One region of the Rhizobium sp. CCGE531 genome, then DNA from elsewhere that is predicted to be linked to it. Evidence: predicted binding sites of a transcription regulator. Region 1 holds the regulator's gene; the other holds the start of a gene.
What was found. Region 1 encodes PhoB, which activates phosphate uptake and scavenging genes when phosphate is short. Its sites were predicted from a motif close to TGTCATNNANCTGTCAT; they were not measured.

Region 1 (3,405 bases):
TTCGTTGGTCGCGGGACGAATGCCGCCCTCGCCCTGCACCGGCTCGATCAGGATCGCGGCCGTCGCATCGGTGATGGCGGCGCGAACGGCATCGAGATCGCCGAACGGCACCTGATCGAAACCCGGCGCCTTCGGGCCGAAGCCTTCGATGTATTTCTCCTGGCCGCCGGCGGCGATCGTCGCGATGGTGCGGCCGTGGAAGGCGCCTTCGAAGGTGATGATGTGGAACTTTTCGGGATGTCCCTTGGCGAATTGATAGCGCCGCGCCGTCTTGATGGCGCATTCCAGCGCCTCGGCGCCCGAATTGGTGAAGAACACCTTGTCGGCGAAGGTTACTTCCGTCAGCCGCTTCGACAGCTTTTCCTGGCCGGGTGCTTCATAGAGGTTGGACAGATGCCAGACCTTGTCGGCCTGCGCCTTCAATTCGGCGACCAGATGAGGATGGGCATGACCCAGCGAATTGACCGCAACGCCGGCTGCGAAATCGAGGTAGCGCTCGCCGTTTTCGGTAACCAGCCAGACGCCCTCGCCTCGCTCGAACCGCAGCGGAGCACGCAGATAGGTATCGTAAAGCGGCGCGGTCTCTGCCATGGCATATCTCCTCGATCACAACCCTAAGGACCAATCGCTTCCATACGATGAAACGGGTCCGAAAAAATCAAAAATGCCGCCTTGCGGCGGCCTGGGCACTATTGATGTTTTGCACCGCGATGTCAACAAAACTGGCGATTTAGCAGGTGCGAGAAAGCGCCCACGGCCAAAAGGGATGCGTTCGGCACTGCCTATTGCAGAAATGCCACGCCGGGGCAGCAAGTTGGGGAAAACCTCGAAATCGATTCCTCAAGATTCCCGCGACTCTTGTCACGGAGTCAGCCTCACACTAGGTTAAAAACCAATTGCTAGACTGCATGCGGCGGAACTAGTCACCACAATTTTAGAGCGTTTCGCGCCTCGATCCCATGCGAGGCAATGGTGAGGGATTCTGCCATCGGAAACGCGACAGCGGAGACAGGGCATGAATTGGACAGACGAACGCGTCGAAAAGCTGAAGAAGCTATGGTCCGAAGGATTGAGCGCCAGCCAGATCGCGGCGCAGCTTGGCGGCGTGAGCCGTAATGCCGTCATCGGCAAGGTGCACCGCCTGAACCTTCCCGGCCGAGCGAAGGCGGGTGGCACCGCGGCGGCTGCACGCACGCCAAAGCGCAGCAGTGCTGCGCCCCGCGCCCCGAATTACACGTCTCGCGTTGCAACCCGCACGGTTACCCGCCAGCAGGGCGCAACCATGCTCAAGGAAGAAATCGAGGTCGATGCCGTCAATGAAATCCAATATCGCCCGGCATCGAACGTCGTCGTTCCGATCTCCCGGCGTCTTGGCCTGACGGAGCTTACCGAGCGCACCTGCAAGTGGCCGGTGGGCGACCCGCTGAAGGACGATTTCCACTTCTGCGGCAACGAAAGCCCGGATGCGTCGCCCTATTGCGGCTATCATCAGCGCCTGGCCTATCAGCCGGTGCATGAACGACGTCGGCCGGCCCAGCCACGCGGCTGAGATCCCCATCGCGGAGATAAAAGAAACGGGCCCTTGAGGCCCGTTTTCTATTTCCGCCACTACTGCATAATTTTAAGGTGTTACAGCGACCTTAGCGCGTCTTGAAAGGCGCGCGGCGCTGTAATGTTGATGCCTGAGCGGGCTCTGCCGCTCAGGCTTCCATGGAGTAGCCCGCGCCGCGAACGGTGCGGATGACATCCTGCATATTGGAGAAATTGAGCGCCTTGCGCAGGCGTCCGACATGGACGTCGACAGTGCGTTCGTCGACATAGATATCGTGCCCCCATACGCCGTCCAGCAGCTGCGAGCGCGAGAAGACACGGCTCGGCGAGGACATCAGGAATTCCAGCAGGCGGAATTCCGTCGGCCCCAACCGCACTTCGCGGCTCTTGCGGTGGACGCGATGGGTTTCGCGGTCCAGCTCGATATCGCCGCAACGCAACACCGTGGAGAGAACCTCCGGACGGGCACGCCGCAGCATCGCCTTGACGCGGGCCATCAGCTCCGGCGTCGAGAACGGCTTGACAACGTAATCGTCCGCGCCGGTGGAAAGCCCGCGCACGCGCTCGCTTTCCTCGCCGCGGGCCGTCAGCATGATGATCGGCAGGCGCTCCGTCTCCGGCCGCATACGCAGCCGGCGGCAGAGCTCGATGCCGGACACGCCGGGGAGCATCCAGTCGAGGATCAGGAGATCGGGGATGCGCTCCTGAAGACGCAGCTCGGCCTCATCGCCTCTGAGGATGGTGTCGACCTCGAAGCCTTCGGCCTCGAGATTGTAGCGCAGCAGAACGCTCAGCGCTTCCTCGTCTTCTACAACAGCAACTCTCGGAACCATGCGCCTTTGGTCTCCTTTTTCGCTTCCAGATTATTCCGTCACCGCGCCGACGGTGTTGGCGGTATCATCCTTCGGGCGCTCGCCTTCGGGCTGGGCGCCGGTCGCCATGTAATAGATCGTCTCGGCGATGTTGGTGGCATGGTCGCCGATGCGCTCGATGTTCTTCGCGCAGAACAGAAGATGCGTGCAGGTGGTGATGTTACGCGGATCTTCCATCATGTAGGTCAGCATCTCGCGGAAGAGCGAGGTGTACATGGCGTCGATTTCCTCGTCGCGCTCACGGATCGATACGGCCTTGTCCGGCGAACGGGTGGCGTAGACGTCCAGAACTTCCTTGAGCTGGCTCAGCGCCAGTTCGGAGAGGTGCTCGATGCCGCGGGCGAGACGGCGCGGAACGCCGGTGCCCTGCACGGCGATGACGCGCTTTGCGGTGTTCTTGCCGAGATCGCCGACGCGCTCCAGGTCGGAAGCGATGCGGATCGAGCCCATGATCTCGCGCAAGTCTGCCGCCATCGGCTGCCGGCGTGCGATGGTGACGATCGCCTTGTCGCCGACTTCACGCTCGGCATGGTCGAGGATGACGTCGTCTGAGATGACCTTCTGCGCAAGACCGGTATCGCTTTGGACCAATGCGCGAACGCTGTCGCTGACCATCTGCTCGGCCAGGCCGCCCATCTCCGCAATGCGGCGCGTCAGGAACTTCAGGTCTTCGTCATAGGCAGAGAGAATGTGAGTGGAGACCATTTTTCTATCCTCAAGGTGAACTGTGTGAAAGGGTCCGCGCGCTTGATATCATCAACCAAAACGGCCCATGATGTAATCCTGCGTGCGGAAATCGTCGGGATTGGTGAACATTTTATCGGTATCGTTCTCCTCGACCAGATGGCCGAGATGGAACATTGCGGTGCGCTGCGAGACGCGGGCTGCCTGCTGCATGGAATGCGTCACGATGACGATCGTGAAGTTTTCCCGCAGCTCATGGATAAGATCCTCGACCTTTGCCGTGGCGATCGGATCGAGC
Region 2 (3,405 bases), 1.1 Mb from region 1:
CCAGCCGCCCGCGAACCGCCGCCTGCACGAGCTGCAGCGAGCGATAGAGATTGGACTTGCCCACACCGTTCTCGCCGATGAAGAGATTGACGTCGGAGAGATCCATGCGGATCGAGCGCAGGGAGCGATAATTCCGGGCAAACATGGAGCGTAGCTGCATGCCCGGGGTTTAGCCGATTCCCACGTTAAAGAGAATGCGAAACCAGGGGCTGGTCCTGCTCGGTGGGAACAAGCGGCGAGAAGGTTGCATTACCGTCGGCGGCAAGGTCGACGACCGTGTGCTTCTCCAGTGCCTTCGTCACCTCGTTCACATCGCCATCCAGATGTTCGACGGGGATGAGATTGCCCACGAGGAAATCGAAGCGGTCGCCGCGCTTGTTGAGCAGCTCGTGAAAGACCGTCATGTCGCGCAGCTCGGTCGACCACTTGGCGAACCAATAGAACAGGCCGGAATTGCGCGCCGTCAGATGAACCGGCAGGATCGGCAGATTGTATTTGCGCGCCAGGCCCACGGCCGACGTTTTCCACGGGCGCTCGTTGAGCCTGCCGTTCGCCCAGTAGGCGATGCGGCCGGAGGGAAACAGCACCGTGACCTTGCCGTCGGCAACAGCGCGGTTGGTCAGCTGCAGCGTTTCGCGCGTCTTCGGTTTGCTCTTATATTCCTCGCGCCACTCCACAGGGATAATCATCTCGGCAAAGCGCGGATTGACCCGCACCGCGTCCCGATTGGCAAAGATCATCATATCGGGTCGGCGCGATTTCAGAAGATCGAAGACCGCAACGCCGTCGGCAATGCCTGTCGGATGATTGCTGACAAGAATGAAGCCGCCGGAGGCGGGAATCCGATCAGCGTGGGTGACGCCGATGTCGAGCCGCAGCAGATCGCTCATATATTCGAAGCACTGGAAGCCCGAAAGCTTGGCGACATCATCGGCGAATTCGATCGCCTTGTTGTAGCGCAGCAGCGTGTAGAGAAACGGGCGCATCAGCGGCCAGAGCGGATTGCGGACGATCTTCTGGCCACGCTCGGCGATCAAAGTATCGACAATATGTCCCGGCTGACCCTGGGACACCAAAGCGATCGCCTCTGCAAGCTGTCCCAGTGCAGTTATCGACCCGCGGCGTGCCATGAAGTGTCCTGAATGGTTGGGAAATATTCTATCGCAATCGAATATGATCGAAGCATGACAAGCGCCCCGCATACAGCCACCGAACCACCGGGGATATGGGAGCAGGCCTGCATGCCGTTTTGTGTGCCGCCGCATCCCCGGGCACATGTGGAAACATGCCTGGAGCAGCGGGAAAGTTAGCGATTCCATAACCTTCCTTCCTTCAAAGTGGCAGAAGGAATCCGAATTTCAAGGGGTTTTCCACTGAACGAATTGTTGATCATCGCCGACTCAGGGTTGATGGCGGAGCGCAGCCGCTGGCTCGAAGCGCTCGGTCACGAGCGGCGGCTCGCCGCTCACACATTGAATGCCTATGAGCGCGACACACGGCAGTTTTTGACGTTCCTCACCGGCCATCTCGGCGGTCCGGCGACGATCGCCGATATCCACGCGCTGCGCCCCGCCGACTTTCGCGGCTTTCTCGCCGCCCGCCGAAAAGATGGCGCCGGCGCTCGCTCGCTTGGGCGCAATCTCGCCGGCCTTCGCTCGCTGCTGCGCTACCTCGAAAAGAAGGGTTTGGTCAACGCCGCCGGTGCTGCCGCCGTGCGCTCGCCGAAGCAGCCGAAATCGCTTCCCAAACCGCTCTCCGACACGCAGGCGATCACCGTCGTCAGCGACGAATCGCAGCTGCACGAGGAACCCTGGATCGCCGCGCGCGACGCCGCGGTCCTGACCCTGCTTTACGGCTGCGGCCTGCGCATTTCCGAGGCGCTCGATCTGAAGCCGCAGGATTTTCCGCCGGGCGCAACCTCGCTGCGCATCACCGGCAAGGGCAACAAGACACGGCTGGTGCCGTTGCTGCACATCGTTGCAGAAGCGGTCGACCACTACCGGGCGATTTGCCCTTACCATCTCGATGCGGACGGCCCGCTCTTTCGCGGCGCGCGTGGCGGCAAACTGCAGCCGGGCATCATTCAGCACGGCATGCAGAAGCTGCGCAGCGCCTTCGGCCTGCCGGATACGGCCACGCCCCATGCGCTTCGCCATTCCTTCGCCACCCATCTGCTCGCCGGTGGCGGCGACCTGCGCACCATCCAGGAACTGCTCGGCCATGCCAGCCTCTCGACGACCCAGGTCTATACCGGCGTCGATTCCTCGCGCCTGCTAGAGGTCTACGACCGCGCTCATCCCCGCGCGTAAGAAAAGATTAACTTCTTGCGTTAAGGAAATCTCCGTCTCGTGCGCATAAAGCAGAACCATGTCTCGGCATGCCTCCCGAAAGCCGCTTTCGAGCGTTAGGGATCACGCCCGCTGCAAACGGAAGATTTTGATGATTTCTGCCCTCGGATCCAGGACGATGCGGTCGATGAAGCCGGCGCCTGGCGATATCATGCTTTGGCTTGCCACGGCCTTTCCGTTGACGCTGGCGATCCTGCTGATCGCGACGATGCTGACGCTGCAGCCGGCGCATGCGGAAGGTGCTGTCTCAGATAGTTGCGGCGGCAAGGATCTTATGGCCGAACTTCAAAAGACCGATCCGGCCAAATATGCCTCCATCATCACCGCTGGCGACAAGGTGGAAAACGGCAAGGGCATCTTCTGGAAGATCGAAAAGCCCGGCCTGAAGCCCTCATGGCTGCTCGGCACCATGCATGTCTCGGATTCCCGCGTGCTCACCATGCCGAAGGGCGCCGCGGACGCCGCTGCCGGCGCCGATGCGATCATCGTCGAATCCGACGAGATCCTGGATGACAAGAAGGCAGCCCTTGCCCTTTTCGCCAATCCCTCGCTCACGATGCTGACCGACGGATCGACCATCAGCGAGCATCTGTCGCCTGAAGACAATACCCGGCTGGAAGCCGGTCTGAAGGAGCGCGGCCTGACGCTCGCCGCCGTCTCGCGCATGCAGCCCTGGTTGATCTCCAGTTCCTTCGAAATGACCGGCTGCGAGGTTCGCCGCAAGGCGGTCGGCACGAAGTTCCTCGATCAGAAGCTGGCAGGCGATGCCGCCGCCAAGGGCAAGAAGGTCGTCGGCCTCGAGACGCTGGCCGAGCAGGCCAAGGCCATGAGCGATCTGCCGATCGCGCTGCATCTGAAATCGCTGATGCAGACGCTGGAACTGGGCAACAAGATCAACGACGTCAACGAAACGATGACCGGCCTCTATCTCGCCGGCAATATCGGCGCGATGATCCCGATGCTGAAGGTGATCGAGCCGGACCAGAAGATCACGGACGACGATACCGCCGCCTTCGAGCAGCGCATCATCCTCGACCGCAACAAGGTGATGGCCGAA

Region 2: CCGE531_RS17585 (1-acyl-sn-glycerol-3-phosphate acyltransferase) is a predicted target of PhoB. The motif match lies at 1,174-1,190, and genes of this name have one in related genera.

What each region holds. Positions count from the first base shown of each region.
Region 1 is NZ_CP032684.1:663,547-666,951, reverse strand. Features, by position in the region: gene CCGE531_RS03330 (aspartate aminotransferase family protein) at 1-591, opposite strand, end outside; gene CCGE531_RS03320 (GcrA family cell cycle regulator) at 1,016-1,549, shown strand; gene phoB (phosphate regulon transcriptional regulator PhoB) at 1,701-2,384, opposite strand; gene phoU (phosphate signaling complex protein PhoU) at 2,415-3,128, opposite strand; gene pstB (phosphate ABC transporter ATP-binding protein PstB) at 3,180-3,405, opposite strand, start outside.
Region 2 is NZ_CP032684.1:3,608,963-3,612,367, forward strand. Features, by position in the region: gene CCGE531_RS17580 (AAA family ATPase) at 1-160, opposite strand, end outside; gene CCGE531_RS17585 (1-acyl-sn-glycerol-3-phosphate acyltransferase) at 186-1,130, opposite strand; gene CCGE531_RS17590 (tyrosine recombinase XerC) at 1,374-2,309, shown strand; gene CCGE531_RS17595 (TraB/GumN family protein) at 2,440-3,405, shown strand, end outside.